Regions from separate parts of the Arthrobacter sp. MOO21 genome, predicted to be linked through region 2. Evidence: predicted binding sites of a transcription regulator. Region 2 holds the regulator's gene; each other region holds the start of a gene.
The links. Region 2 encodes HrcA, which represses chaperone genes, less so after heat shock. Its sites were predicted from a motif close to TTNGCACTCGNNNNNNNCGAGTGCNAA; they were not measured.

Region 1 (10,290 bases), 770 kb from region 2:
GCTGGAGTGGAGCTGGACCGTTGCGGATGCCAGCTCCACTGCGAAGCCGGGAACGTTGGGCGCCTGGCTCACCCCGGTGGCCACGACGGCGTTGCGTGCCTCCCAGCGGTGGCCGTTCGCGGCGGCAACGTAATGGCTTCCTTCGCGCCACAGGCGTTCCACCCGGGCGCCGTGGTGGACGGGCAGGCCGTTCTGTTCGGCGTAGCCCTCAAGGTAGTCCGCCACCTCGTCCTTGGTGGGGAAGGACAATGGGTCCGCCGGGAACGGTTGGCCCGGCAGGCCGTCGTACTTGGCGGGAGTGAACACCCGGAGCGAGTCCCACCGCTGGCGCCATGCGTCGCCGGAGCGCTGGTTGGCGTCGAGGATCAGGAAGTTCCGTTGTTGCTGCTTCAGGTGGTGGCCGAGGGTCAGTCCGGCCTGGCCGCCTCCGATGATGATCGTGTCCAGCATGCCGGTCACGTCGTTGCTGTTCATGGCTGTTCTCCTGTCGTTCTGGCGGGGATGCCTGCGGCTGAACCTTCCTGCCGCCCTGCCGCCGTAGTCCTGGCGCCGGCGCCAGTTTCCCTGTAGCGCAGCCACCAGGCCAGCATCAGCGCGGAGGCGAGGACGTAGGCGAGGTGGAGGACCCAGATGGGTCCGGCCGGGAGGTTGTAAACGTAGACGCAGTGCACCGCGTTGGCCAGGTTGCTCAGGACCAGGTTCCCCAGGCTGTAGGAAGCGAGGTCCCGTGTGCGTGCTGCTTTCACCAGCATCGGCAGCATCCCCACGGCAAACAGCACCGTGGAAAGGGTGCCCGCAAGGAGTGGAATGTTCATGCTTTGAGGCTATGGACCGTGCCGCATGGTCCGCGTCGGGCAAACCATGCAATTGCCGGGCGGAGCGAATGGGTAATTTTGCGCAGTCCGGTTCAGGGCGCCAGGCCGTGCTCGAAGGCATACCGGGTGGCGGCAGCCCTCGAGGAAAGATCCAGCTTCAGGAAGATGTTGCTGATGTGCCGGGCCACTGTCTTCTCGCTGAGGAACAGCGCGGCGGCGATGGCACGGTTCCCCTGGCCCGAGGCGACGAGCCGGAGCACCTCCGCTTCCCGGGCGGTCAGCGGCCCGGGAGTCCCGGCGTCGTCCTTCCGCATCAGCGAGGCCGTCCAGGCGGCGGCGGGCACAGCCCCCAACCCCAGGAATTCAGTATGGGCCGCTTCGAACTCCATTCCGGCCGACGTTTCGTCGCCGAGATCCCGGCAGGCCTGTCCGATCAGCACCCGGCACCGGGCAGCTTCATACGGAACCGCGAGCCCCAGCCACAGCTGCCAGGCCTGCCGAAGCGCTTGCGCGGCACCTCGCGGATCACCCTCCGCCAGCTTCACCGCGCCATCCGCCTGGCTGGCGACGGCACGCACCATCGGCCTGGGGCAGTCGCCGGCAAAGGCGGCCAGCTCTTCTGCGGCCTCCCTGGCCGCCTGGACGTCCGGCACGGCCAGTTCGATGTCCACCAGTGCCGGCAACAGATGCCGGCGGGTGGCAGTGTCCGCCAGCCCGGCGGCCCGGCGGATCATGGTCTGGGCCTGCTTCGCGTCCCCGCGGGCAAGTAGCAGCAGGGCAAGGCCCGGCTGGGGTTCGTACCCGCTGCTCGCCGCCCGGGTGAAGGAGGCCTGTGCCGCGTCCAGGTTGCCCGTGAGCCGCTGCACTTCCCCCTGCTGGTAGTAGCCACCGTACAGCGCCTGCGGATCACCCCTGCCGGAGCGTTCCTGGGCCATTCCCGCCGCGGCGAGTGCTTCTGCCCAGGCTCCATGCAGCCGGAAGATTTCTGCCCTGTGGGCCTGGCACTGACCGCTGAAGGGAACCATGTCAGGCCTGGCCGAGCACCACCGGTCCAGGGCAGCCGTCCACTCCATGGCCCGTTCCAGGTCGAATGCCACCTGGCAGTTCCCGATCACGGCGCAGTAGGCAATCCCGGACGGCACGGCAGACAATTCCCCCGTAGTGACAGCCACCATCACCTCATCGAACATCCGCAGCCCCTCCTCGGGACGGCCCAGTTCAAGGGTGGCCTGCCCCCTGCCCAGCAAGGCGAGCGCGGACAGATCCCTGTCCTGGAACCGCTGGCCGATTTCTGCGGCCCGGGAAAACAGCATCAGGGCGCCTTCCGGGTCTCCGCCGTAAAGCTTGCCCAGGCACGCCGGGATCAGGAGGAAGCCCTGGACGGCATCCGGCACGGGAAGTTCATCGGCCAGCCGCTGCCCCCGTGCCAGCCATCCCCCGGCCCGTGCACTTTCGCCGGTGTTCATCAGGTGCAGGGCCATCCAGGCGGCACATCGGGCAGCCCCCACGATGTCGCCTACCACCAGGTACTCCTCGTGGGCCCGGGTGAGCGATTCAATCCCGGTGGCGGCGTTGCCGGTCAGGATCTCCGCCGTGGCCAGGCGCTCGAGGTCCGCTGCCGGAAGCCCGCCCTGCCGGTCGGCATCCCGAAGGCTTTCGAAGGCTTCGGTCCAACGCTGCTCGCGGAACGCCGACCGGCCCTGGTCCAGGCCCGTCTCAGCTGTCACCTGGCCTCCTCTGTGGATACCACACCCCCAGCCGGCCCGCCGCCGTCGTTGCTTGCGGACTTGCCTAAGCGCCACGGTACGCCCGCGGAACAGCGGTGACAACGCCCCGGCCCATGGAGGAGCTAGGGGCGCAACAGCGCCCGCAGGGTCTGGATCGTGTCCGCCTCCGCCGCAGGCTTGTCCCCGCGGTAGCGCTTCACCCGGGCGAACCGGAGGGCAATGCCGCCCGGATAGCGCGGGGACTGCTGCACGCCGTCGATTGCCACCTCGACCACCGTGACGGGCTCCACCCAGACCGTGCCAGCCGTCCGCCGCACCTCAAGCTCCTGGAACCTTTCCGTCTGCCAGCGCAGCAATTCGTCAGTGAGGCCTTTGAAGGTTTTGCCCACCATCACGTAGGCGCCGGCCTCGCCGAACTCCCCCTCCGGGTCCAGGGCGCCAAGGTGCAGGTTGGACAGCAGCCCGGTGCGCCGGCCCGAGCCCCATTCACATGCGAGCACCACAAGGTCGTAGGTGAGCACGGGCTTGACCTTCACCCAGTGGGAACCCCGCCGTCCGGCCGCGTAAACCGATTCGACCGCCTTGACCACCACTCCTTCGTGGCCTGCGGCGAGGGCATCGCGCGACACCCGTTCCGCGACGTCGGGATCAGCCGTGATTTCTCCCGGGATCCGGTGCTCGGGAGCAATCCGCTCAAGCACGCTAATGCGGGTGGACAGCGGCTCGTCGAGCAGGTCGCGCCCGTCGATGTGGAGGACGTCGAAGAACCAGGGGTGAAGTATGGTGGCCCGCGCGGCGTCGGCGCCGAACCGCGACATGGTTTCCTGGAACGGGCGTGGCCCGCCGTCCTCGTCGAGGGCAAGCGTCTCGCCGTCGAGGATCACGTCGCGCACGGGCAGTCCCCTCACCACCTCCACTACCTCCGGCAACCGGTGGGTCACCTCGGCGAGGTTGCGGGTGTAAATGCTGACATTGTCGCCTGTCCGGTGCACCTGGATGCGTGCACCGTCGAGCTTGTATTCCACGGAGGCCTCCCCCGTGGCCACGAGGGCTTCCTCCGCGCTGCCGGCCGTCGCAGCGAGCATGGGCTGCACGGGCCGTCCAACCACAAGGCCGACGGCGGCAAGCTCGTCTGCGGTGCCCGTCAGCGCCAGCAGCGCGGTTCCGCCGAGGTCGCCGGAAAGCATGGCCGCGCGGCGAACAGCGTCCACGGGGCGGTCTGCGGCGCGGGCAACAGCATCCGTCAACACCCCTTCAAGGGCGCCGGTCCGCATCTCACCCAGCAGCACGCCGGCGATGAATCCCTGTTCGCGTCCGGTTGCTGCAGCCATCAATGCACGGAGGATCGCTGCCCGCTCCGTTGCGGACCCGGCGCCGGCGATGGCCAGCAGCCGGTCCAGCGCGTCATCCAGGTCTCCCACGGTGAGGCTTGCTTCGGTGGCCGGCTCTCCCTTGACCGCTGCCAGGCCCCGCCAGCCCACGCCTACCCGGCCCTGCCGCGGCTTGGCAGTGAGCAGCCCCACCGCCGTCGGGATCTCCGCCGGCTCGACCCGGCGCAGCAGTTCGGCAAGGGCCTCGACCTTCGCCAGCCGGGATCGGGTCGCGGCGACAGCTTCCGCGGTTTTTACGAGCTCGTCGAGCAGCATGGCACCAGTCTGCCACGCCCACCGGCAGCACTGGACAGGACGGGAGGCCAGTTCCAAAATGGGCGGATGGGCATCATCGTGGCGAACCTGTTCATCACCCTCGACGGCGTCTACCAGGCCCCGGGCGGGCGCGAGGAAGACACGGAAGACGGGTTTTCCTTCGGCGGCTGGCAGGCGCCCGTGTCCGACGACGAGGCGTCCGCCTCGATTGGCGCCGAGATCAGCCGGATTGATGCCCTGCTCCTTGGCCGGAAGACCTACGACATCTTTGCCTCCTACTGGCCGCACCAGTCCGGCGAGATTGGCGACGCCCTCAACCGGGTGCCCAAGTTCGTTGTCTCCAGCACCCTGGCGGACCCGGAGTGGGCGGGCACCACTGTCCTTCCCGATGCCCAGGCGGCAGCCGGGCTCCGCGAACAGTTCCAGCAGGTGCACATGTTCGGCAGCGGCGTCCTGATCCGGTCCCTGCTGGCGGCCGGCGTGCTGGACCGGCTGCACCTTTGGCTCTACCCGGTGGTCCTGGGGCAGGGCAAGCGCCTCTTCGACGCCGGAACGGTGCCCGCCAGCTTCCGCCTCACCGAGCCTTCGCGCACCTTCCCCAAGGGATCCGTGTCGCTGGTGTACGAACGTGCGGGGGATGTGCAGACAGCAGAGATGTCGCCCTAGCCATGCTTCGTCCCGAATAAACAAAAAACCGGCCCAGCAATGCTGGACCGGTTTTTCGACTGCAGGGCCCACGCCGTCAGGGTTCCCTGACCGAGCGAAGCGAGGTGAGGGAGACGGCGGGGATGTTAGTGGCTGTGGCCTGCGTGCTCGTCCTCATCGGCGGGCTTCTCCACGACCAGGGTCTCGGTGGTGAGAACCAGGGCCGCGATGGAGGCCGCGTTGCGGAGGGCTGCACGGGTGACCTTGACGGGGTCGATGACGCCCGCTGCGATCAGGTCCTCGTACTCGCCGGACTTGGCGTTGAAGCCGTTGTTGGTTTCGAGGTCCGCCACCTTGGAGGTGACCACGTAGCCGTCGAAGCCGGCGTTCTGGGCGATCCAGCGCAGCGGCTGCACCAGGGCGCGGCGGACAATGCCGACGGCAGCCGCGGCATCACCTTCGAGCGCGCTGACGGCAGCGTCCTCGTCCAGTGCCTTGAGGGCGTGGATGAGGGCAGAACCGCCGCCGGCCACGATGCCTTCTTCGAGGGCAGCGCGGGTGGAGGACACGGCGTCCTCGATGCGGTGCTTCTTTTCCTTCAGCTCAACCTCGGTGGCGGCGCCGACCTTGATGACGCCGATGCCGCCGGCCAGCTTGGCCAGGCGCTCCTGGAGCTTTTCACGGTCCCAGTCGGAGTCGGTGCGGGTCAGCTCGGCGCGCAGCTGGGCCACGCGGGCGGACACGTCCTCGGCCGAACCGGCACCGTCCACGATGGTGGTGTTGTCCTTGGTGACCGTGATGCGGCGGGCGGTACCCAGCACCTCCAGGCCAACAGTGTCCAGGCTCAGGCCCAGTTCCGGGGAGACAACCTGCGCACCGGTGAGGGTGGCGATGTCCTGCAGCATGGCCTTGCGGCGGTCACCGAAGCCGGGGGCCTTGACGGCAACAACGTTCAGGGTGCCGCGGATGCGGTTGACGATGAGCGTGGACAGCGCCTCGCCCTCGACATCCTCGGCGATGATGAACAGCGGCTTGGAGGCCTGCAGCGCCTTTTCGAGCAGCGGCAGGAATTCCTGGATGGAGGAGATCTTGCCCTGGTTGATCAGGATGAGGGCGTCCTCGAGGACTGCTTCCTGGCGCTCCGCGTCGGTGACGAAGTACGGGGAAAGGTAGCCCTTGTCGAACTGCATGCCCTCGGTGAGGACCAGCTCGGTCTGGGTGGTGGAGGACTCCTCGATGGTGATGACACCATCCTTGCCCACCTTGCCGAAAGCCTCGGCGAGGAGCTCGCCGATTTCGTCGCTCTGGGCGGAGATGGCGGCAACGTTTGCCACCTGGGTGCCCTCGACGGGGCGCGCGTTCTCCAGCAGGCGGGCGGCGACGGCCTCAACCGCAACCTCGATGCCGCGCTTGATCTGGCCGGGGGCAGCGCCGGCTGCCACGTTGCGCAGGCCTTCCTTGACCAGGGCCTGGGCCAGGACGGTGGCGGTGGTGGTGCCGTCACCGGCAACATCGTTGGTCTTGGTGGCTACTTCCTTGGCCAGCTGCGCGCCAAGGTTCTCGTAGGGGTCGTCAAGTTCCACTTCGCGGGCGATGGTGACGCCGTCGTTCGTGATGGTGGGAGCGCCCCACTTCTTGTCCAGGACGACGTTGCGGCCGCGGGGGCCGAGCGTCACCTTGACGGTGTTGGCGAGCTTATCGATGCCGGCCTCGAGGGACCGGCGGGCAGCGTCGTTAAACGCAAGCTGCTTTGCCATGGTTTTGTCCTTTCAAAGACAGAAACCCCGCACCGCCGGCCAGCATAAGCGTGGCCGGCAGCACGGGGATCCGAAAGAGTTACTTGACGACGATCGCCAGGACGTCGCGGGCGGACAGCACGAGGTATTCGGTGCCGCCCGTCTTGACTTCGGTTCCGCCGTACTTGGAGTAGATAACGACGTCGCCAACGGCTACGTCGACCGGAACGCGGTTGCCATCTTCGAAGCGGCCGGGGCCTACTGCAACAACTTCGCCTTCCTGCGGCTTCTCCTGGGCGGAGTCCGGGATAACCAGGCCGGAAGCCGTGGTCTGCTCGGCTTCGAGCGGGCGGACAACAATACGATCCTCAAGAGGCTTAATAGAGACCGACACTCGGACCTCTCCTTTTCGTCAGCAAATTCGTGGACTGGAAAGCTTTCCGCCGTAGCTGGCAAACCGTCGTCGCGGTGCCGGCAGCAGCCTGGCTGGCAGCTCTTCATGTGTTAGCACCCTCCTAGGGAGAGTGCTAATGAAGACTCTATGTAAGGGTTAGCACTCGGTCAAGGCGAGTGCCAACGTTTCGTCGTAGGCGTACGGCTCCGGGAACGTACGACGGCGGCCAGGCCGGCCTTAGGGGCCGGCACCCCTAGCGGCCCAGGTCGTCGAAGCCGACGTCCTCGCCGCCGTCGGCCCCGCCGTCGCCCTGGCTGCGCCCCCGGACGAGCAACCAGCCGGCCGCTGCTGCGGCGAGCACCGCGGTGACGAGGAAGAAGATGCTCCCTGTGCGCGCGCCGTCGTACAGCCCGCGGATGTCCCGGGCCTCCTGGGTGTCGTCGGAGATGTTGTTGCCGCCCACCGAATAGACGGTGGCGTTGAAGGTATCCAGGAGCAAGATGATCACCAGCAAGGCGATGCAGACCACGGCCACCACGGACGCGGCGATCAGCACGGGGCGGGCGAACCTCGCGACCCCCTGGGTCCTGGGCCGCTGTTCGCCGGACGGCCCGGAGGCTGCGCTCTCTTCCATGCTGTCAACACTATCGGCATCCCGGTACGTGCTCCTCCACTAGGCTGGAACCCATGGCTCACGCTCCCCAGGACCAGGTTGGACAGGACCAGATTGCACCGCTGTTGACCCCCGAAGGATGGGACCTGCTGGCGTCCCTGGGGCCCTACCGGGACGAGGATTCCTTTGCGCTCAATGCGGCCCTGCGGAAGGCCGGGCACCCGGCCGGGCTGGTGTCCGCGGTCCTGACGCAATCGCGGCTTCGGACCAAGGCGGAGGCGAAGTTCGGCGAGTTCGCCCGCCGGATGCTCTTCACCCAGGCCGGCCTGGAGCAGGCTACGCGGCTGAACGTGGCCGCGCACCACGCAAAGCGGTTCGCCGGCGCCGGGATCAGCCACGTAGCGGACCTGGGCTGCGGCCTCGGCGCCGACTCGCTGGCCCTGGCCGCCCTGGACGTGGCCGTCACCGCCGTCGAGATGGACGAAACAACCGCGGCGTGCGCCACCGTGAACCTCATTCCGTTCCCCAACGCGACGGTGGTCCACGCCGATGCCGCGGCGGTGCCGCTGGACGGCATCGACGGCGTCTGGCTGGACCCCGCACGGCGTGTCACCTCCACCTCCGGCACCAAACGGATCTGGGACCCCGAAGCTTTCTCCCCGCCACTGTCATTCGTGGAATCGCTGGCCGCGCAGGGGAAGGCCGTGGGCGTCAAGATGGGCCCCGGCATGCCGCACGACTCCGTCCCCGGGGGCTGCGAGGCGCAGTGGGTGTCCGTGGCGGGTGACGTTACCGAGGTGACACTGTGGTTCAACGCGGTGCGCAGGCCCGGCGTGCGGCGGGCCGCCCTGGTCCTGGGCCCCCAGGGGCCGGCGGAACTCACCAGCGGTGAGGACTTCGGCGCAGGCCCCCAGGCCCCGGTGGGGCCGGTGGCGGGCTACCTGTATGAGCCTGACGGCGCCGTGATCCGGGCAGGCCTGGTGGCCGACGTCGCGCTGGAACTGGGCGGGCACCTGGTGGATGAGCACATCGCCTACATCTGCGCGCCGGAGCTGCGGGACACGCCGTTCGCCAGGGCCTACAAGGTGCTGGACGTGATGCCGTACAACGTCAAGGCGCTCAAAGCCTGGGTCAAACGGGAGGGCATCACCGTGCTGGACATCAAGAAGCGCGGCACGGCGGTGACGCCGGAGGAACTGCGGAAGCAACTGCTTCCGGGCGGGAAGAACGCCAAAAAGGGCGGCAAAACGGCCACCCTGGTCCTGACCCGCATCGGCGAGGACCGGGTGGCCATCGTGGTGGAACCCGTCTAGCCCCTACTGGGCGCGCATGAACTCCTCGGCCGCCCGCACCTGCTCTGCCGTCGGCCGTACCCCCGTGTACAGGACGAACTGCTCCAGTGCCTGGATGGTGGCCACCTCGGCCCCCGTAATGACCGGCTTGCCCGCGGCACGGGCGGCCTGGATCAGGGGCGTCTCGGCCGGCAGCGCCACCACGTCGAAGACCAGCTTGGCGGCGTCGATCGTTGCGGCCGGGAAGGACGGGGCGTCAGCTTCCGCTCCCCCTGCCATACTCCCTGCCATACCGATGGGGGTGACGTTGATGATCAGGTCCGCCGTCCCGCCGTCGAGCGCTGCACGCCACGTGAAGCCGTACTGGTCCGCGAGCGCACGCCCCGCTGCCTCGTTCCGGGCGATGACGGTGACGTCGGTGAAGCCGCTGTCGCGCAGGGCTGCCACCGTGGCCTTGGCCATCCCACCGGAGCCCTGGACCAGCACGGAGTAGCCGGTGGGGACTGCATTCGTGGCCAGGAGCTGCTCGATGGCGGTGTAGTCGGTGTTGTAGGCCTTGAGATGCCCGTCCGTGTTGACGATGGTGTTGACGGAATCGATGGCCTTGGCCGAAGGATCCATCTCGTCCACCAGGGCGATCACGTCCTCCTTGTACGGCATGGAGATGGCGCAGCCGCGGATGCCCAGGCCCCGCACGCCGGCGATGGCCTGTTCCAGATTGGTGGGTGCGAACGCCTTGTAGATCCAGTTCAGGCCCAGCTGTTCGTACAGGTGGTTGTGGAACCGGGTCCCGTTGTTGCTCGGACGGGCGGAGAGCGAGATGCAGAGGGTCATGTCTTTATTCAGAATGGGCACCCCACCATTAAAGCGGTCCCGCCGGCACCGGTGGTCCCAGGGGGTCAGGCGCAGCCGGTTCCCGCCGGGTAGGGGCCGACGGCGGCGGGCAGCTTCCCGGGCGCGGGCGCCTTTCCTGCCAGCACGGCGGCCAGCGCGTCAAAGGCGGCGTCGCTGCGGCCGTAGAGCGCCAGTTTGACGGGCGCGGTGGAATCCTGCAGCGGCCACGGCGCGTCGAGGGCCACGGCGATGTCCCCGCCCGCAGGTTTCCCGCCATAGCCGATAAGGCTCACCAGCGGGCCGGAACCGACGGTGAGCCCGGCACGGGCGGCGGCGGCCTCGAAGCGTTCCCGGTCCCCCGGTCCCCCGCCGGCCACGCGCACCGAGCCGGGGACCAGCGCCCCCTTGCACGGACCGGCCAGGACGGTGACGGCCGACGCCGACACCCGGGCGGACAGGGCCGCTCCCCCGCCGGCCGGGGTGCCTGCGCCCGGCGTCCCTGCCGCCGGGGCGGTCCGGGCATGCCAGGTCATCAGCGTTGCCACCCGCCGGGCCGCCTCGTCCAGGCGCCCGGCGGGGAGGCTGCCG
Region 2 (9,307 bases):
TGCTGCACCCCCGCGAACGCATCCAGATGATGTCCACCAAGGCGTCCCACGAACTCCTGGAGATCGGCGTCAGCTCACCGGAACCCACCCCGTCCAAGGGGCTCGGCGTCGGCGAGGTGGGCTACCTGATCACGGGTGTGAAGGACGTGCGCCAGTCCAAGGTCGGTGACACGGTCACGAACCTGGCCAAGCCGGCGTCGGAATCCCTGGGCGGCTACGCGGACCCCAAGCCGATGGTGTTCTCCGGCCTCTACCCCCTGGACGGTACGGACTACCCGGTCCTGCGGGACGCCCTGGACAAGCTCAAGCTCAACGACGCCGCCCTGGTCTACGAGCCCGAGACGTCCGCCGCGCTGGGCTTTGGCTTCCGCGTCGGCTTCCTGGGCCTGCTGCACCTGGAGATCGTCCGGGAACGCCTGGAGCGCGAGTTCAACCTGGACCTGATTTCCACGGCCCCCAACGTGGTCTATGAGGTGACCCTCGAGGACAAGAGCGTCCTGACCGTCACCAACCCGAGCGAATTCCCCGCCGGGAAGATCAAGGAAGTCCGCGAACCCATGGTGTCCGCCACCATCCTGGCGCCCAATGAGTTCGTGGGCGCCATCATGGAGCTGTGCCAGGGCCGCCGCGGCCAAATGAAGGGCATGGACTACCTTTCGGAGGACCGGGTGGAGCTGCGCTACTGGATCCCGCTGGCGGAAATCGTCTTCGATTTCTTCGACCTCCTCAAGTCCAAGACGCGCGGCTACGCCTCGCTGGACTGGAAAGCCGACGGCGAACAGGTGGCCGACCTGGTCAAGGTGGACATCCTGCTCCAAGGCGAACAGGTGGACGCCTTCAGCGCCATCACCCACAAGGACAAGGCGTACGCCTACGGCGTGATGATGACCAGCAAGCTGCGCGAACTCATTCCGCGCCAGCAGTTCGAGGTGCCCATCCAGGCCGCCATCGGCTCACGGATCATCGCCCGCGAAAGCATCCGCGCCATCCGCAAGGACGTGCTGGCCAAGTGCTACGGCGGTGACATCTCCCGTAAGCGGAAGCTGCTGGAGAAGCAAAAAGAAGGCAAGAAGCGTATGAAGATGGTGGGCCGGGTGGAGGTTCCCCAGGAAGCCTTCATCGCCGCCCTGACCACTGACGAGTCCAAGGACAAGGCCAAGAAGTAGTGAACACCGCGTCCGGATGCACCGGAGGCCCCTGCGATGCCTAGCACCCTGCCCCTCGGCGACCCCGCCCCGCCGGACGGTATCCTGCCCCCGCAGGCAGCGGACGGTGCGGGGGACCGTGCGTTCGGGCTCTATGTCCACATCCCGTTCTGCGCTGTCCGCTGCGGATACTGCGACTTCAATACCTACACCGCTACAGAGCTTGGCGGCGGCGCCTCCCAGGATGCCTATGCCCGGACGGCTGTTTCCGAGGTGCAGCTGGCCGGCAAGGTGCTCGTGGCCTCAGGCGTGCCGGAACGGAAGCTCAGCACGGTGTTCTTCGGCGGCGGCACTCCCACCCTGCTGCCTGCTGACGACCTCGCTCTGATCCTGCGGTCCGCCATTGACCAATGGGGCATCGAGGATGGGGCGGAGGTCACCACCGAGGCCAACCCTGATTCGGTCACGCCGGAATCCCTCGGCGTCCTCAAGGACGCGGGCTTCACCCGTGTGTCATTCGGCATGCAGTCCGCAGTCCCGCATGTGCTCAAGGTACTGGACCGGACCCACACCCCAAGCCGGGTGCCGCAGGTGGTCCAGTGGGCACGCGATGCGGGCCTCGCCGTCAGCCTGGACCTCATTTATGGGACACCGGGGGAGTCCCTGGCTGACTGGCGGTGCTCGCTTGAAACCGCTTTGTCGTACCAGCCGGACCACATCAGCGCTTATGCGCTGATCGTTGAAGACGGCACCAAGCTGGCGGCGCAGATGCGCCGGGGCGAGGTCCCGGGCATTGACGACGACGACCACGCCGACAAGTATGAGCTCGCCGACCAGCTGATCGCCGAGGCCGGCCTGGGCTGGTACGAGGTCAGCAACTGGGCACGCACACCGGAGCAGGCGTGCCGCCACAATCTCGCCTACTGGCGGGGAGACGACTGGTGGGGGATCGGCCCCGGTGCGCATTCCCATGTGGGCGGGGTCCGCTGGTGGAACGTCAAGCACCCCTCCGCCTACGCCAACCGCCTGTCCCAAGGGCTGTCGCCGGCCGCCGGCAGGGAGACCCTGGATCCGGAAACCCGGCGGCTGGAACGGGTGATGCTTGAGGCGCGCCTGCAGTCCGGACTCGAGGTCTCCGCGCTCAGCGCAGCGGGGCGGCACGAGGTGGCCGGCCTCATCGCCGACGGACTGGTGGAACCCGCTGCCGCGTTCCGCGGCCGCCTGGTCCTCACACTGAAGGGCAGGCTCCTCGCGGACGCGGTAGTGCGGCGCATCCTGCCGGACTAATCCCCACCCGCCCCCTAACCTCGCAAGCTCGGTCAGGGAACCCTGCGGGTGTGGGCCCCAAAGTCTTTTGAGGTCATTTGATCCAGCGCAGGTTGTAGGGGTAGCGGTGCGGCTGGCCGCGGTTCACATGGATGCCGGCCGCTACCGAGAAGCAGGTGAGGGCGACCCAGATCAGCGTGGCGATCACGGCGAAGATGTTGCCGACCACGGGAACGAACACCAGGATGTTGGCCAGTACCGCGGCGATGGTGGGCGGCAGGCTGAAGTTCAGGGCCTCTTTGGATTCCTGCGCGGTGAAGGGGCCGCGGTCCCGGAAGATCAGGTAGATCAGCAGTGCGGGAACACATCCCAGGATGCCGCCAAAGTGTGCCAGGGTTGCCCACTGGCGGTCTTCACTGGCCGTGAGCGGCAGGGCGTTGGCCGGCACGCCATGGTACTCGGAACGGCCCTGGCCGTCCCTGTGATCACGTGCGTTTTCTGCCACAGTCTGTTTCCTTCGGGGGTGCAAGTTTTGCTGACTACTACCAAGAATACTGTCTCTTGGGGCGGCGTCCGGCCTTCAGGGCACGGTGAGGAAGTCGATCACTTCCTCCACCCTGCCGAGCAGCGAGGGCTCCAGGTCTGCGTAGGTACGGACGGCGCCCAACAGCTTCTGCCATCCGAGCCCGACGTCCTCCTTGGTTGCATGGGGCCAGCCAAAGGCTTTCAGGATGCCGGTCTTCCAGTCCTGGCCGCGGGGGACGGCGGGCCATCGGTCGATCCCCAGGACGGCCGGCCGGATCGCCTGCCAGACATCGACGTAGGGGTGGCCGACAATCAGCACGTTCCCGGCGGCGCCGGGCGAGGCCATCACTGCGTCCGCGATGCGGGATTCCTTCGAATTGGGCACCAGGTGGTCCACCAGGACGCCGAGGCGCCTGGCCGGCCCGGGGCGGAAGTCGGCCACCGCCGCGGCAAGGTCGTCGATGCCGTGCAGGGGCTCGACGACGATGCCCTCCACGCGGAGGTCGTCGCCCCAGACTTTCTCCACAAGTTCGGCGTCGTGTTTGCCCTCCACCCAGATCCGGCTCGCCTTGGCCACCTGGGCACGCTGGCCTTCGACCCGCACCGATCCCGATGCCGTCCTGCCTGCGGGCACGCCCGCAGCGGCCCGCGGCGCCGGAGGCATCAGCCGGATGGCCTGGCCGTCCAGGAGGAACCCGAAGCCCAGCCGGAAGGAACGGGACTTGCCGCGCCGGTCCTCCAACGCCACCACGTGCATGCCGCCAGACTTCTCCACGCGGGTCACGGCACCCACCCAGCCCGACTGGACGTCCTCGAGCACCATCCCGCGTTCAACAGGAACTTCGGGCAGCTCCGCGCGGACCGGCGCGGACATGTCCCGGGGGGCCCAGTTCTGGTAATCCATGGATGTGATCCGCCTAGCGCTAGGTAGTGAGCACCGGAATTTCGCCCGGAGCGGTACCAATGCTAACAACGCGCGGCGGCATAATAGACTGTTAGCACTGAGGCATGTCGAGTGCTAAACCCTTGTTGGTGGCAGCATGCAGGCGGGGCGGAGGCCCCGGACCATGGATGGAGGTGGAGAGTGAGCGAGCCACGCAAACTGGAAGTACTGCGGGCCATCGTGGAGGATTACGTCCACTCCCGCGAGCCGGTCGGTTCCAAGGCCCTGGTGGAGCGGCATCATCTTGGGGTCTCCAGCGCCACCATCCGCAACGACATGGCGGCCCTGGAGGATGAGGGCCTGATTACGGCGCCGCATACCAGCGCCGGCCGCATCCCCACCGACAAGGGCTACCGGCTGTTCGTGGACCAGATTTCGGCGGTCAAGCCACTCTCCGCCGCGGAGCGCCGCGCCATCCAGTCACTGCTTGAGGGGTCTGACGACCTCGACGACGTGCTGGACCGCACCGTCCGTCTGCTTGCACAGCTCACCAACCAGGTGGCCGTAGTCCAGTACCCCCACCTGAGCAGGGCCCTGGTCCGCCACATCGAATTCGTCCTGCTTGCCCCGCGCAAGGTCCTCGTGGTCCTGATCGCCAACAGCGGCAAAGTGGAGCAACGGGTCATCGACGTCGGACAGGACCTTGGCGACGACGTGCTGGCGGCCCTGCGCACGCGTTTCCTCGGGGCCCTGGCCGGCACACCGCTGAGCCAGCTCAGCCAGGCGCTTCCCGCCGTCGTCGCCGCTGCCGCCCCGTCCCAGCGGCAGGCGGCCCACGCGCTGGCCCATGGCCTTGAGGCGTTGGCGCAAAGCAGCCGGGAGGACCGGATGGTGATGGCCGGGACCGCCAACCTCGCCAGGTCCAACGTGGACTTCCCGCTCAGCATCGGCCCGGTGCTTGAGGCGCTGGAGGAGCAGGTGGTGATGCTGCGGCTGCTGAGCGAGATGGCCCAGGACCACCGTGGTGTGGCCGTCAGCATCGGGAGGGAAAACCCGTATGACGGGCTCGCCGAGGCCTCCGTTGTGGCCACCGGCTACGGGCCGGACAGTGCCGCAAAAGTAGGGATCCTCGGCCCCACAAGGATGGACTATCCCACCACCATGGCCGCGGTGAGGGCCGTGGCGCGTTACCTTTCCAGGATTCTGGGGCCCTGACCCCGTCATGTCGGCCGCTGGTTGTTGCGGTGGCCGGCTAAGGCCGGGCAGCCCCAGTACATGCAGTACAACAAGGAAGAGATACGAACTTTGAGCAGCCACTATGACGTCCTAGGAGTCTCGCCGGAGGCGACGGGAGAAGAGATCAAGAAGGCCTACCGCAAGCTGGCCCGCACCCTTCACCCGGACGTAAACCCCGGTGCGGACGCTGCGGAGCGCTTTAAGGCAGTAACTCACGCCTATGAGGTCCTCTCCGACCCCCAGAAGCGCCGTGTCTACGACACCACGGGCAACGAGAACGGGACGGACAATGGATTCGGCGGAGCCGGCTACGCGGGCCAGGGCTTTGCCTTCCAGGATATCTTCGACACCTTCTTCGGTGCCGGCGGCACGTCCGGCCCGGCATCCCGTGTACGCCGCGGCCAGGACGCCCTGATCAGTGTCCGCATCGACCTGCGGGACGCGGTGTTCGGCGTCAACAAGAAGCTTGAAGTGGATACCGCGGTTGTCTGTCCCACCTGCGACGGATCCTGCTGCCGCCCCGGAACTCAGCCGGAGCGCTGCGACATCTGCGGCGGCAGTGGCCAGGTGCAGCGGGCAGTCCGCTCCATCCTGGGCCAGGTCATGACGGCAGCGCCCTGCGGTACCTGCGAAGGATTCGGCACGGTCATCAAGGACCCGTGCAACGAATGCAGCGGCCAGGGCCGCATCCGCAGCCGCCGTTCGCTGACCATCAAGGTTCCCGCCGGCGTGGCCACCGGAACCCGCATCCAGCTCGCCGGGCAGGGTGAAGCGGGCCCTGCCGGCGGTCCCGCCGGTGACCTCTACGTGGAAATCCGCGTCAATAACGACGCCACCTACGTCAGGGAAGGCGACGACCTGCACGCCACCTTGCATATCCCCATGACGGCCGCGGCCCTGGGCACGGACGTCAGCCTGGAAACGTTCGACGGCACCCAGGAGATCGACGTCAAGCCCGGGACCCAGTCGGGGGAGATCATCACCCTGCGCGGCCTTGGGGTCACCCACCTGCGCGGGTACGGCCGCGGCGACCTGAAGGTCCACCTCCAGGTGGACACCCCGGCCAAACTGGATTCCCAGCAGGAGGACCTCCTGCGGCAGCTTGCCAAGCTGCGCGGTGAACAGATCACCGAGGGCAAGCTCGCTGCCAGTGGCGGCATGTTCGCCAAGCTTCGGGACCGGCTCGGTAACCTGTAACGGTGAGCAACCCCGTCTTCTTCACCGCCGCAGGCGCCCTGGACGGCTTGGTCCCCGGTGGACTGTTCGTCCTCGAAGGGCCGGAGGCGCGGCACGCGGTCACCGTCAAACGGCTTTCACCGGGTGAGGCCGTGGACATTGTCGACGGCGCCGGCACCCGCATGACGGGGAAGGTCGTTTCGGCCGCGCCCTCCGGCCTTGAGGTGGAGTGCGTAACCGTGGCGGCAGAACCCCGCCCGGACATCCGACTGGTGCTGGTCCAGGCCCTGGCGAAGGGTGACCGGGATGAACTGGCCATCGAAACGGCCACCGAACTGGGCATTGATGCCGTCATACCGTGGCAGTCCGAACGGTCCATCGTGCGGTGGAAAGGCGACCGGGCAGCCCGCGCCCACGCCAAGTGGCAGTCCTCCGTAGCCGCGGCGGCAAAGCAGGCGCGGCGGGCGTGGATCCCGGATGTCCGGCCCGCCGTCGAGTCCGCCGGGCTGCGCGCGGCCGTAGAAGCGGCGGACCTTGCGGTGATCCTGCACGAGGACGCCGTGCGGCCGCTGCGCTCCGTCCTCGAAGCATGGCCTGGCCGCGGCAGCGAGGGCCCACGGGAGGTTTTGCTGATCGTTGGTCCCGAGGGCGGCATCAGCCCACGTGAAGTAACGAAGCTCTGCAGCGCGGGCGCCGTTACCGCCCTGCTGGGGCACCATGTCCTGCGCTCGTCAACGGCCGGCCCGGCCGCCGTCGTGCTTGCCAGCGACGTCCTGGGCCTGTGGGCTGCTAGCGAACCGTAAAGGTGCGCGTGTCCTCGTTCCGGTCCGGCTCGCCGCCGGAACCGGCCTGCCCCACCCGCAGTTCGTAATCGCCGGGAGGCAGGGTGAGGGCGAGAGTGAAGGCGCCCGCCTGCCCCTGCTCCGCTGCGGCGGTGGTCTCGCCGGTCAGGAAAGGTGTCTTGCTGCCGCCGTCCGCCGCTTGCAGGATCTGCCAGTGCAGCTTGCTGCCGGGGGAGGTGCTGCGTCCGGTGATCTTGATGCTGCCTCCGGGTACCTCCGCGTCCTCCTGGGGATCGATGATCCACACCGGCGCCACCAGTCCGGCGGCGCGGGTCATCAGGGCACCCAGCTGCACATGCCCGAATGCCACATAGTCCGTGTGTCCGTCCACCAGGATCCGGACGCGGATCTGCTGTCCGGTATCGATCAGCCCCGAACTCGCGGCGGCCGCAGTGGCCGTATAGATCAGCTGCTGGATGGCGCGGGCGGCCATGTCGGCGTCGAGGTTGCTATTGAAGGCGTCCGCGGAGACGTCAACGGTGATGACATCCTTGCCCGAGATCGACGTGGCGAGCTTGCCGGGGTTCTGCCACGGCGTGAAGAAATCCGGGTCAAGGGGCTTGTCCGACATCATGGCCCGCAGGGCACGCGTTACCGGGTTCTCCTGCTCCGGAACGTCCCGGAACTCGCGGTACAGGAAGATGTTGCCCCCGCTGCGGCCAATCCAGTACACCGGGGCCTTGTTCGAAGACTGCGTGGTCTCCAGCGGCGCGCTGGTGGCGGGACCATCCGGCATGGTGCCGCCCGTGGCGGGCACTGAGGCGAGCGAGCGGGAGGGCGTCGGGCCCCCTTCGGCCGTGCAGCCCGACAGCACCGGAACGAGGACGAGGACTCCTGCCAGGACGGCGGGGCGCACCCGGCCCGCCATTCGTCCAGCCCATGAGGGCGCAGAGGTTTCCGGCACTTCCTTGCCCTTGTCCTTTCGTGGCGTGGCGGGCCGATCCCCTGACGGCCTGGTGTCCCAGCAGACGCTGGATTTCCAGCATGGCACAGCCGCCGGTGCGCCCGCGCGGTGATTAGGCTGTACCCGCCCAACTGCAACGGTAACGATATGAGCCCGATATGAAGTTGATACAAACCGTCCCTCATGCCAAGCGGACGGTCCGTGTCCGCCGCCGGGGAGCCGCGGGGCTCCCGCACTTCAACACCGGCGCGTCATCCGCCCCCGGTGCTTGCTGACGTAAGATAAATGGATCGCTGAACTTGGCGCCGTGCAGCGGCCGCCGGCGAAGCAAACGAAAACATATGCCGAACTTCGAGGGGACCACGGGCCTGCGGGCCAGCACCATGACTGAATCAGCAAACGGCAGGCGGCGGCTCAACACGGGCGAAGGCAGCCCGGGGGAATTTCCCCATTCCCTTCCCGGCATCCGCACTGAAGTTGTCCTTTTCGAGAACTCAGACCAGATGGTTCAATCCCTCGGCAGCCATGATGAGGCCTTGAGGTTCATCGAGGAGCAGTTTCCGGACGTCAACTTCCATGCGCGCGGCAACGAGCTTTCCATCAGCGGCCCCAGCAGTGATGTTCCCCGGATCATGCGGCTCCTCCAGGAAGTCCGCGGGCTGGTGGCCCGCGGCACGGTCATCACCCCGGCTGTCCTGCAGCAGCTCGCAGCGCTCCTGCGCACCCAGTCCCTGCAGAACCCGGTGGACGTGCTGACCCACGACATCCTCTCCAGCCGTGGCAGGACCATCCGTCCCAAAACGCTGAACCAAAAAAACTATGTCGACTCCATCGATGCCAACACGGTCATCTTCGGCATCGGCCCTGCCGGAACGGGCAAGACCTACCTCGCCATGGCCAAAGCTGTCCAGGCGCTGCAGCAAAAAGAGGTCAGCCGCATCATCCTTACCCGCCCGGCGGTAGAGGCGGGGGAGCGGCTGGGTTTCCTGCCGGGGACGCTGAGCGACAAGATCGACCCTTACCTGCGTCCGCTCTACGACGCCCTCCACGACATGATGGACCCGGAGTCCATCCCGCGGCTGATGGCCGCCGGCACCATCGAAGTGGCACCGCTGGCCTACATGCGCGGACGGACCCTCAATGACGCCTTTATCATCCTGGACGAGGCTCAGAACACTACGCCCGAGCAGATGAAGATGTTCCTGACGAGGCTCGGTTTCGGCTCCAAAATGGTGGTCACCGGGGACGTCACCCAGGTGGATCTGCCGTTCGGCACCCGGTCGGGGCTGCGCATCGTGGAGGAAATCCTGCAGGGCATAGAGGGCGTCAA
Region 3 (10,290 bases), 360 kb from region 2:
TATGGGGCACGTCTGGCTAAGGCAATAACCGACGCTGGCTACGATGTCGCCGAAGCTCCACGGATGAACGCCCGGGGTCGCCGGGGGATCGGCAAATCCGACCCGCTGGACGCCGCCGCCATCGGAACCGCTGTCCTGAACTTAGAGGAGTCCCAGCTCCGCACTCCGCGCCGGGATGAAGGAACCCGTGCCGGACTCAGGATCCTGAGCGCATCCCGGGATCAGCTGACCCGGGACCGAACATTGAATGCCAACGCACTCCTCGCCTTACTCCGGACACATGATCTGGGAATCGACGCCCGTAAACCTCTGGTTCCTGCTCAGATCGCGACGATCACCAGATGGCGGGAACGACAGGAACCGATCGAATTATCGATCGCGCGCGAGGAAGCAGTTCGATTGGCCCGCCGCGTTCTCGAAGTGACCACACAGCTGGCTGCGAACCAGAAGCGCATGACAGAGCTGATCCAGCAAAGCCCCGCGGCGCCACTGCTGGAGATGGTGGGCGCCGGGGCTGTCTCAGTGGCTACAGTCCTGACAGCCTGGTCGCATCCGGAAAGGGTTCGCAGCGAAGCTGCCTTCGCCTCACTGGCAGGGGTGAATCCCTTGCCTGCCTCAAGCGGCAACACTGTCCGGCACAGGCTCAACCGGGGCGGTGATAGACGCCTCAACCGAGCCTTGCACACCATAACCATGACCCGGATGGTCCACGACCCCGGAACACGGGAGTACGTCGCCAAACGCACCCAAGAAGGCCGCAGCTACCGCGAAATCCGCAGATCCCTCAAGCGCTACATCGTCCGAATCCTCTACCGCCAACTCAACACCCTTTACGCGGCTGCGGAACCTACCTCATGACGGTTGTGGGTGGGCATTCCCCAGCCCGACCGAGTTGAGGAGCGCACGGGTTTCTCTCGCTGGCAGTCCGAAGGACGTAGCACACTCGGAGGAGCCGGGCATATGGTCATTGCAGTTGCTTTCTCGCGCAGCAAAGGATCGGCATCCGGTCGTGACTAGAGAAGGGGGTAGGGCTATGGGGGAGGAGGAATTGCGTCGTTCCCCGGAGGTCCTGGTTGATCACTTGCAGGATCTTGTCCTGAAAACCGAGGATGTGAAGGAGATGCTGGACGAACTTGCCCAGTTGACTGCCAGGACTCTGAGCGACCCGGCTATTGCCTTTTGCAGCATCATCTTGATTCAGAAGAAGAAGCAGCTGACCATTGCCCGCAGCGATGATAGCGCCGCACTGCTGGACGAAATCCAATACAGGGCAGGCGATGGGCCCTGCCTTTCCGCGATCCGGGAACAGAGAATTGTGCATGTCCCGGACGTGGTGAAGGAGCGCCGGTGGCCAGCTTTCACTGAGGCCGCATATGAAGCGGGAGTACGGTCTTGCTTGTCGGTGCCGCTCGTTCTTGAGGGGGAGGCTAAAGCTGGGTTGAACCTTTACTCCACACGCTCTCGTGGTTTCACTGACGGGGACATCAGCATGGTTGAGTCGTATTCCTACCATGCATCCAAGGCCCTGCGGCTGGCCGTGAAAATCAGCCAGCTCGCTGAGGCCAATGCCAACCTTATGGCGGCATTGGAATCCCGTACCGTTATTGACCTGGCAGCCGGCGCCATCATGGCGCAGAACCGCTGCAACCAGGAGACAGCCATGAAAATCCTTTCCATTGCCTCCAATACGCGGAACATCAAACTCCGTGACATCGCCGCGTCCGTAGTTGAGTCAGTTTCACATGACCCCAGCGTCCGGACGCACTTCGACTCTTAAGAGAACGTCGGTGCGGTGCAGGACGGGTGGTCTGTACTGGGTTCTATTTTCGCCGTAGATCCGGTAGGTTGCCGGGTGCTGTTTTGTCACTTTCGTGGGTTGATGATCGAGGCAACGGAGGCCGCGACGGAGTTGTCGGGTTTCTTCGTTGGTGCTGTATAGGAGCGGAGGACGAGGAGTGATTTCCCGGCGAGTTCCACTGTTTGGTTGGCCTCTATGAGGCCTTGACCGGCCCGTTCTCCTGCAGTGTCGATCAGTGGTTCCCAGGCTTTGGAATAGTCGGTGCCGGGGAGTTTGAAGACGACGGGACTGTCCCCGGAGTTGCAGTAGAGCAGGAAGTGGTGGTCGCGGATGGGCCGGTTGCGGTCGTCGCGGCCTACGGCGTCGCCGTTGTAGAACACGCCCAGCGCGCGTGCGAGGGGGTTGTCCCAGTCTTCGGGGATCATCTCTGAAGCGTCTGTGTTGAGCCACACGATGTCCGGCAGTGGCTGGCCGAGGTTTCGCCGGGTGGGGCGGCCGTTGAAGAACCGGTTGCGGCGGAACGTGGGGTGTTCCCGGCGGAGGGCGCTGACTGCTGCAAGAAACTCGATCAGGGGTTGGTCTGCTTCGTCCCAGTTGATCCAGGACAACGGTGAGTCGTGGCAGTAGGCGTTGTTGTTGCCCTGCTGGCTTCTTCCCTGCTCGTCGCCGTGTACCAACATGGGCACGCCCTGTGAGAGGAAAAGTGTGGCCAGGAAATTGCGTTGCTGCCGGGCGCGCAGGGCCAGGATATCGGGGTCTGTCGTAGGGCCTTCCACGCCGCAGTTCCAGGACCTGTTGGGGGATTCGCCGTCGTTGTTATTTTCCCCGTTGGCTTCGTTGTGTTTTTCGTTATAGGTGACCAGGTCGCGGAGGGTGAAGCCGTCGTGGGCGGTCACAAAGTTGATCGAGGCCACGGGCAGGCGGCCCGAGCTTTCGTAGAGATCGGCCGAACCGGCCAGCCGGGACGCGAATTCGCCGAGGGTGGCCGGCGCCCCGCGCCAGAAGTCGCGGACTGCGTCCCGGTACTTACCGTTCCACTCCGTCCACAGAGGGGGGAAGTTGCCGACCTGGTAGCCGCCGGGTCCGACATCCCATGGTTCGGCGATGAGCTTGACCTGGGAGACCACGGGGTCCTGCTGGACAAGGTCGAAGAAGCTGGAGAGCCGGTCCACTTCGAAGAATTCCCGGGCGAGGGCCGCGGCAAGGTCGAAACGGAAACCATCAACGTGCATTTCCAGCACCCAGTACCGCAGCGAATCCATGAGTAACTGCAGGGCATGCGGGTGGCGGACGTTCAGGGTGTTTCCGGTACCGGTGTAGTCGAGGTAGTGCTGCGGGTCCTGGTCCAGGAGCCGGTAGTACGCCTTGTTGTCGATGCCCTTGAAGGACAGGGTGGGGCCCAGGTTGTTGCCCTCGGCGGTGTGGTTGTAGACAACGTCGAGGATCACCTCGATCCCGGCAGCGTGCAGGGACCGGACCATGGCCTTGAATTCCTGGACCTGCTGCCCTGGGCGGGTGCTTGAGCTGTAATCTTCGTGCGGGGCGAGAAAACCGATGGTGCTGTATCCCCAGTAGTTGTCCAGCCCTTTTTCCTGGAGGACGCTGTCCTGGACGAACTGGTGCACGGGCATGAGTTCGATGGCTGTGGCGCCCAGCTTCTGCAGGTGTTCGATTACGGCGGGGTGGGCGATCCCTGCGTAGGTTCCCCGTTCTTTCTCAGGGACCTCGGGGTGGGTCATGGTCAGGCCCTTGACGTGGGCCTCATAAATCACGGTGTCGTTGTAGGGGGTCTTTGGTGGCCGGTCATGCTGCCAGTCGAAAAAGGGGCTGATGACCACGGAGCGCATCGCATCCGGCGCCGAATCCTGGGCGTTGAAAGACAGAGGATCACCAAAGTTATAGGAGAACATCGACTGGCCCCAGTTGATGGTTCCGCTCATGGCCTTCGCGTACGGGTCCATCAGGAGCTTGTTTACGTTACAGCGCAGGCCCCGGGCCGGGTCGTAGGGGCCGTCCACCCGGTAACCGTACAGCTGCCCGGGCAGGACATGGGGAAGGTAGCAGTGCCAAACGAACCCGTCGACAGCTTCCAGCGGGATCCTTTGCTCGGCCCCGGCATCATCAAACAGGCACAGGTACACCGTCTGGGCGGCTTCACTGAAGAGGGCGAAATTCGTGCCGCTTCCGTCATAGGTGGCACCCAATGGATACGGGCTTCCCCTCCAAACCCCCACGTCCGCCTCCATCTCCGAGAGTGAGACCATCCAACCACACCTGGTCCGTCCGGAAGCCCGTGGCGACATCCACAAATGGCCGGTCCCCCGTCAAGCATGGGGCTTAACAGGTACCGGTGTTGGCGGTATTTTCGTGTTGTCAGCAACCGGTCCGGGCAATGTTCCAGGGCTCCGGGATCGCTGGCCGCGATAGAGCCGAGAGTGGATGCGTTGGGAGTCGCCGGGAGATCCGATGGAGAACGAACGGGCTGGCAGTTCAAGTCCGGAAGCCCTGCGGGGCGCGGAACGGGCAGGTACTGGCCGCAGAAGTGTTCCGTGGCGTGTGGAGGGGCTGGCGGCGAAAGGCAAAGGCGCACCGCCTGATGGCCGCAAACGAAGGTTCACGCCGTGGGTGTGGCTGGCAGTGCTTTATCTGGGGTTCTTTCTGGTGCTCTCTTTTCAGGACGTGGCGTCGGCCCCGGCAGCGGTGCCATATTCCGAGTTCAAGACACAGGTGCAAAACAACAACATTGTGGAGGTTTTCTCCCACGGCGACACCATTGAAGGAAAGCTCCGTAAAGAGCAGGCACTGCCGGGAGCCGACGGGCAAATCTACACGCAGTTCGTGACGGAGCGGCCCACGTTCGCCAGCGATGATCTGCTGAGCGTTTTGGAGGCCAACAAGGTCACGGTGAGGGCAACGCCCCTGGCGCAGGAACGCGGCGTTCTGCTGAACCTCCTGTATTCCGTAGCGCCGGTCGCGTTGTTGGTGCTGTTCTACCTGTGGCTTCTCAGACGCCAGGGCGGCATGCTGGGAATGGGCGGCTTTGGTGGGCTGGCCGGGAAAAAATTCCAGCCAGTGAACCCACAAAATATCCGGGTTACGTTCAAGGACGTGGCCGGGATAGATGAAGTGGAAGCAGAAATTTCAGAAGTAGTGGACTTCCTCAAGGGCCCGGAGAAGTATCAGGCCATCGGTGCCCGGCCACCCAAGGGTGTCCTGCTGAGCGGACCCCCGGGAACCGGGAAGACACTGCTGGCGCGGGCAACTGCCGGAGAGGCCGGGGTGCCCTTCTTTCACGTCAGCTCGTCCGAGTTCATTGAAATGGTTGTGGGAGTAGGCGCCAGCCGGGTGCGTGAACTTTTCCAGGCCGCACGGGAGGCTACGCCCTCAATCATCTTCATCGATGAGATTGACGCCATCGGCCGGAAACGGGGTGGTTCCCTGGCCGTTGGCGGACACGATGAGCGGGAGCAGACCCTGAACCAGATCCTGACGGAAATGGACGGCTTCTCATCCTCCGAGGGAGTCGTTGTCCTGGCCGCCACCAACCGTCCCGATGTACTGGACCCGGCGCTGCTGCGGCCCGGGCGGTTCGACCGGTCCATCACCGTCCACGCTCCCGACCAGGCGGGCCGCCTGCAGATCCTCATAGTGCAGGCCCGTAACGTCAAGCTTGACGTCGGCGTTGATCTGGACCTGCTCGCCCGTGCTACGCCCGGCATGACCGGGGCGGAACTGGCCAACCTGGTCAACGAGGCCGCGCTCCTTGCCGTCAAACGGAAGAACCCGGCGGTGACCGAGCGGGACCTGTTCGACGCATTGGAAAAGGTCCAGCTGGGCACCGTACGGAACGTCGTGATGCCCGCGGACGAACGCCGGCGAACCGCCTACCACGAGTCCGGCCACGCCCTCCTGGGCATGCTCGAAGAAGGGGCCGACCCCGTCCGGAAAATCTCCATCATTCCCCGCGGACGCGCTCTGGGCGTCACCCTTTCAACCCCCGATACAGACCGCTACGGATATGACGAGAACTACCTTCGAGGAAAGATCGTGGGAGCCTTGGGCGGCATGGCAGCAGAACGGCTCGTTTTCGGCGTGGTGACCAGCGGAGCTGAAAGCGACCTGCAAAACAGCACCCACCTGGCCAGGATGATGGTCGGCCGCTGGGGAATGTCCCCAAGGATCGGACCAGTCCAGATCCTGCCCGAAGAAGGCGACCCCCGCTCCCTGGGCATCTCCGAAGGAATGCTGGACATCCTCGCCGAGGAGGTGCGCGCCCTCATCGACCAGTGCTACGAACGTGCCCTGAGACTGCTGGGGGAAAACCGGTGGCGCCTGGAATCACTCGTCGAGCAGCTGCTGGCCAGGGAAACACTGAACGAAGCCGAAATTTACGCGGCCGCAGGACTTCAGCGCCGCACCGACACCGGAAGCCCAAAGCAAGAAGACAACCATGCAAAACCGGCGCTCTGATCACCTTCACAGCACCCAACATGCCCACCGGATTTCCCGGCAGTTACCAAGGTGCTGCAAAAAACCTGGACACAAGAGCGCTTTGTTGGCTGTCTTTGCACCCGAGCGCCACCAGATCCTGACAGGAGGAAGAGAATGAACATCGGAGCACAGCCGGAACCGTCCGGCGAAACGCCCGAAGCCGACGCTTTTGAACAACAGCTTCCCGTCCTACCCGAAGGGCCCGAAGAACCCGTCCCGGCCCCGCTGCCCCCGGAGGCCTCGGAAGCCGACGCCATCGAGCAGCGCAGAGACGTGCTGCCCGGCAGGCCAGGTCCTGCCCGGGCTGCTGACGATGCAGGGCTCAAGGCAGCGGAAGCAGATCTGATCGAACAAGCCGAGGCGCCCCCCGTGGACGACGAGGACGATTACCCGGACTCACGCCAGGAACCGTACTAAAACCTAACCCGCAAAGGACTGTACAGGCCTGAGCCCTGGAACTGTTGGGGTAAACCCGGCACATGGGCGGAGGTCTGGGCCTGGATGGAGTGAGCACAACGCGTGGTGGAAGGCCGGAGGCGGCTGCGACTGGAACGCAATTCCCGGGTGCGGTCACAACGCAGGGGCGTCCAGCCCGCGCAAGGGGAGGATCACATGGAGGAGAGCAATGAATAGCGGGGAAGGAAGGCCCATCGCCTACACGGCACTGACGAAAGGGACGCCGGTCATCTCCCGCTCGGGACGGCGTTTCGGAACAGTGCACCAGGTAGTGGACGACCCGGCGGGAAATATTCTGCACGGAATCGTCGTGGCCACGAAGGAGGGGCGCCGTTTCGTGGGCAGGGATCTCATCCTGAAGATGACCACCACCCAGGTCCAATGCTCCCTCAGCGATGAGGACGTTGATGCTCTGCCCCCCATCCGGCGGCCCCGACGGCGCTTTGCCCTGAGCCTGCCCCGGCGAAGCGCCGGCACCGGCATGTTCCAACAGAAAGGAAACGCACCGGGCCCGCCCCCATGCAGGTAGAAGCAGCTATCACTTGAGCATGGGGCGGGGATCCACTGCTGAATCGGCGCTCCCCCTTGCCTGTTATCCCTTCAAAAAGCCAGCAATGACTCTTGCAAACCTCTACTACCGGTGCTAAAAAATCTATATCAGTGGATATAGATCCGGTCACATGTTGATCCGAGGAGGTATGTCATGTTGATGATGAGTGATCCGTTCCGTCAGTTCGACCGGCTGACGCAGCAGGTACTGGGCACTGCTGCCCGCCCAGCGGCCATGGCCATGGACGCGTGGCGTGAGGACAACCAGTTCGTGGTCGCCGTTGACTTGCCCGGTGTCGACCCTGAATCCATTGACGTAAACGTCGAGCAGAACGTCCTGACCATCCGGGCCGAACGCAAGGAAACGCTCGGAGAAGGGGTGGAACTCATTGCTGCTGAGCGCCCCCGTGGCGTCTTCAGCCGGCAACTGCTCTTGGGCGAAACGCTGGACACAGAAAATGTGAAGGCGGGCTACGACGGCGGTGTCCTCACGGTCCGGATTCCAGTGGCGGAGAAGGCCCAGCCCCGGAAGATCGAAGTGACGGCCGGAACGGGCGGCCAGCAGCAGCAAATTAACGCCTGAAACACCGGGAAGCATGCCGCGCCCCACGGCGGCTTTCGGGCAGGGCTGGCATTTTTCCACCCGTGACGGTCCCCGGTCCCCGCGACCCGGGGACCGTCCCCACCCGCTCCTGGCCCGCATCGGAGTGATGCGCAGCCTGGTGCCGACGCTTCCCACTATGCGGTGCAGCCTGAAACCAGGCGATCGGAGGTGACAGCATGGCCATTCAGTACATGGACGACGGCTTCGCCCCGCATGTGGATCGGGGATTCGCCACAGCAAAGACACGGCTTGAGCCGAGCAGGCTTAGCTTTCACCAGGACGACGAAACCGAAAAGCACGCCCGCGCCATGGTCGAACATATCCTCGCCCTGGAAGCAGAGCGCGTCCCCGCCGTTACAGCCGAACTTTTTGCCGAAGCGGTTGCCGTGGCGAACGCCGTTCGACAAGCCCAGGGAAGAGGACCCGTTACATCGTTCCGTGCCCGCGACTTCTGGGAAGTCCTGAAGGATCTGATCGACAGTGTTCTGGAACAATAGCCACTCACCCTCGACCACCGCACGAAGGGGGAGGTATCGACATGGAAGCAGAACTTGAACAGCTCCGGTCGCTGGCCCGCGTGATCGTGGTCGCCGAAGCCGCCCTCGACGCCGCCTATGCCGCGCTGCGGACTTCTGCCTCAGCACTGCTGGCAAGCGGATCCGGGTCCCTTTCCGAGGTCGGCGAAGCATCAGGACTCCCTGAAGGCGAACTCCTGGACATGCTCACCTCGGACGGCAACAACGTCCTCGAACAAATGTTTCCGGAGGAGGCCTGATCAAAGGACCGGGCAGTTCCCATGAAGGCATCTGATGAAGAACGCGGACACGGCGGAACCTGCAAGGTTGCCAGGTCCCCGGGCAACGCCGGGCACGGCCGGACCAACGCGAAGCTCCAGCGCCCACCGGCGCTGCAGCTCTCAGTTTCAATCCGGCGGTGCCCTGAAGCGCATTCCACACCACAGTGTCTTGCCACCCCAAAACCGGCAGGGCCGGAGGCGGGTGACGTGCCCAGGCAGGGCACATTTGCGGGTCCTGTCCCGCACGAACCCAGGGGCTGGCCCCCAACTGAACCGAACAATCACGATAGAGAGGAGCAGCACAATGAACAACCTCGTCCGGCGTACCGGCGCCGACCTCGCCGAACCCCTTCGCCGCTTTTTCGAAGGAGATCTCGACAACTGGTTGCGCACCGAGGAGTACCGGGAAGACAAAACGCTCGTGATTAAAGCCGAGGTTCCCGGCATTGACCCGAACAAGGACATTGACATCACAGTGATCGGAGACCAACTGCGGATCAATGTCACAAGGGAAGAAAAATCCGAGCAATCGGGCAAGGAAGGCTACCGCTCGGAGTTCCGCTACGGCACGTTCTCCCGTAGCCTCCCGCTGCCGGAAGGCGCGGACCAAAACGATGTTAAAGCAACCTACACCGACGGCATTCTCGAAGTCCGCGTCCCCCTGCCCGAACAGACAACCCAAAAGCGGAAAATCCAGATCACACGTGGATAACCCGTCCGATGCGCATAGCACCGCTTCAGGTGGTCAGCCAGGGGCACCAAGCGCCGGGCTACCACCTGAAGCTTCCCCGGCAGCCACCGCTGGGGCTGTGGCGGAAATCCAACATGAAATCCCCAGCACGAACGCTCTCCGGCCATCTTCCGCGCCCGCCTGGTCGCAGAAGCGATTTCGAGGTGAAGCTGTTGATAGATGTGCTGTGCTGTGACCCTTGCCGCGCAGCGTCAGACGGTGAGAGAGGCCGGAAGCGGCGCGCGAGTCAAGCTCCCGGGAACCCGGCTGCAGGGGTAGAACTTAGGGCTTCACAGATACTGAAAGTGGTAGTCCAGCCAGGTAAATCTGCTTTGGGTTCTTTCCCCAGCACACGCCGGACAGTAGTTGTGGCTGCATCCGGAGAAGCAAAGGATCCGGAAAGTGCCCGGACGAGGGTACCGGCACGCTTCACACTCCGGAATGCCCTCCAGGAACATCCTCACCCGTTTTCGACGGATGATGTCCTCAACCAGCAATCTGCCTTCCTGATGTAAATCCACGGCGAGCTCAGCTCTTTCCACAGAATATAAGCCCCCTCTCATTGACCTGTCCCCGTCCAACCGTCAACGACCGCAGAAGCTGGGTGTCACTGGATCTGCACATCTTTGGATCTTCCTTTAACATCCCCTTCGCTTATTGTCCCCAGCCACAGATCATGAAAACAGGGGCCAGATGGAGCTTCTCATTCCAAGCTGATCAGCCCTCACCTTCTTCTTAGATGCCCTCCATTTTGAAAGCGAGGTTTGCCGGAGTTTTCGAATCCGTCCCCTAGCCGGTACCCGGTCGGCCAGGTCTGAGGGGAGCCGGTGCCTCAAGAGGTACTTGTCACATCGCTTTGTTCTCTT

Region 1: a site for HrcA is predicted at 7,120-7,146, ahead of groES (co-chaperone GroES). Genes of this name have one in related genera too.
Region 3: a site for HrcA is predicted at 7,366-7,392, ahead of AC2JAJ_RS19350 (Hsp20/alpha crystallin family protein). Genes of this name have one in related genera too.

The regions. Positions count from the first base shown of each region.
Region 1 is NZ_CM170671.2:3,020,897-3,031,186, reverse strand. Features, by position in the region: gene AC2JAJ_RS14125 (flavin-containing monooxygenase) at 1-474, opposite strand, end outside; gene AC2JAJ_RS14120 (hypothetical protein) at 471-815, opposite strand; gene AC2JAJ_RS14115 (helix-turn-helix transcriptional regulator) at 908-2,542, opposite strand; gene AC2JAJ_RS14110 (ATP-dependent DNA ligase) at 2,665-4,188, opposite strand; gene AC2JAJ_RS14105 (dihydrofolate reductase family protein) at 4,255-4,854, shown strand; gene groL (chaperonin GroEL) at 4,980-6,590, opposite strand; gene groES (co-chaperone GroES) at 6,670-6,963, opposite strand; gene AC2JAJ_RS14090 (hypothetical protein) at 7,217-7,597, opposite strand; gene AC2JAJ_RS14085 (THUMP-like domain-containing protein) at 7,651-8,889, shown strand; gene AC2JAJ_RS14080 (shikimate 5-dehydrogenase) at 8,893-9,723, opposite strand; gene AC2JAJ_RS14075 (glycoside hydrolase family 3 N-terminal domain-containing protein) at 9,768-10,290, opposite strand, start outside.
Region 2 is NZ_CM170671.2:3,789,827-3,799,133, forward strand. Features, by position in the region: gene lepA (translation elongation factor 4) at 1-1,166, shown strand, start outside; gene hemW (radical SAM family heme chaperone HemW) at 1,203-2,432, shown strand; gene AC2JAJ_RS17655 (DUF4870 domain-containing protein) at 2,506-2,916, opposite strand; gene AC2JAJ_RS17660 (DUF3097 domain-containing protein) at 2,992-3,840, opposite strand; gene hrcA (heat-inducible transcriptional repressor HrcA) at 4,021-5,034, shown strand; gene dnaJ (molecular chaperone DnaJ) at 5,125-6,252, shown strand; gene AC2JAJ_RS17675 (16S rRNA (uracil(1498)-N(3))-methyltransferase) at 6,255-7,034, shown strand; gene AC2JAJ_RS17680 (GerMN domain-containing protein) at 7,021-7,941, opposite strand; gene AC2JAJ_RS17685 (PhoH family protein) at 8,361-9,307, shown strand, end outside.
Region 3 is NZ_CM170671.2:4,150,407-4,160,696, reverse strand. Features, by position in the region: gene AC2JAJ_RS19380 (IS110 family RNA-guided transposase) at 1-858, shown strand, start outside; gene AC2JAJ_RS19375 (GAF and ANTAR domain-containing protein) at 1,034-1,777, shown strand; gene glgX (glycogen debranching protein GlgX) at 1,864-4,032, opposite strand; gene ftsH (ATP-dependent zinc metalloprotease FtsH) at 4,238-6,268, shown strand; gene AC2JAJ_RS19360 (Rv3202a family protein) at 6,404-6,706, shown strand; gene AC2JAJ_RS19355 (hypothetical protein) at 6,915-7,274, shown strand; gene AC2JAJ_RS19350 (Hsp20/alpha crystallin family protein) at 7,449-7,877, shown strand; gene AC2JAJ_RS19345 (hypothetical protein) at 8,075-8,395, shown strand; gene AC2JAJ_RS19340 (hypothetical protein) at 8,437-8,673, shown strand; gene AC2JAJ_RS19335 (Hsp20/alpha crystallin family protein) at 8,999-9,406, shown strand.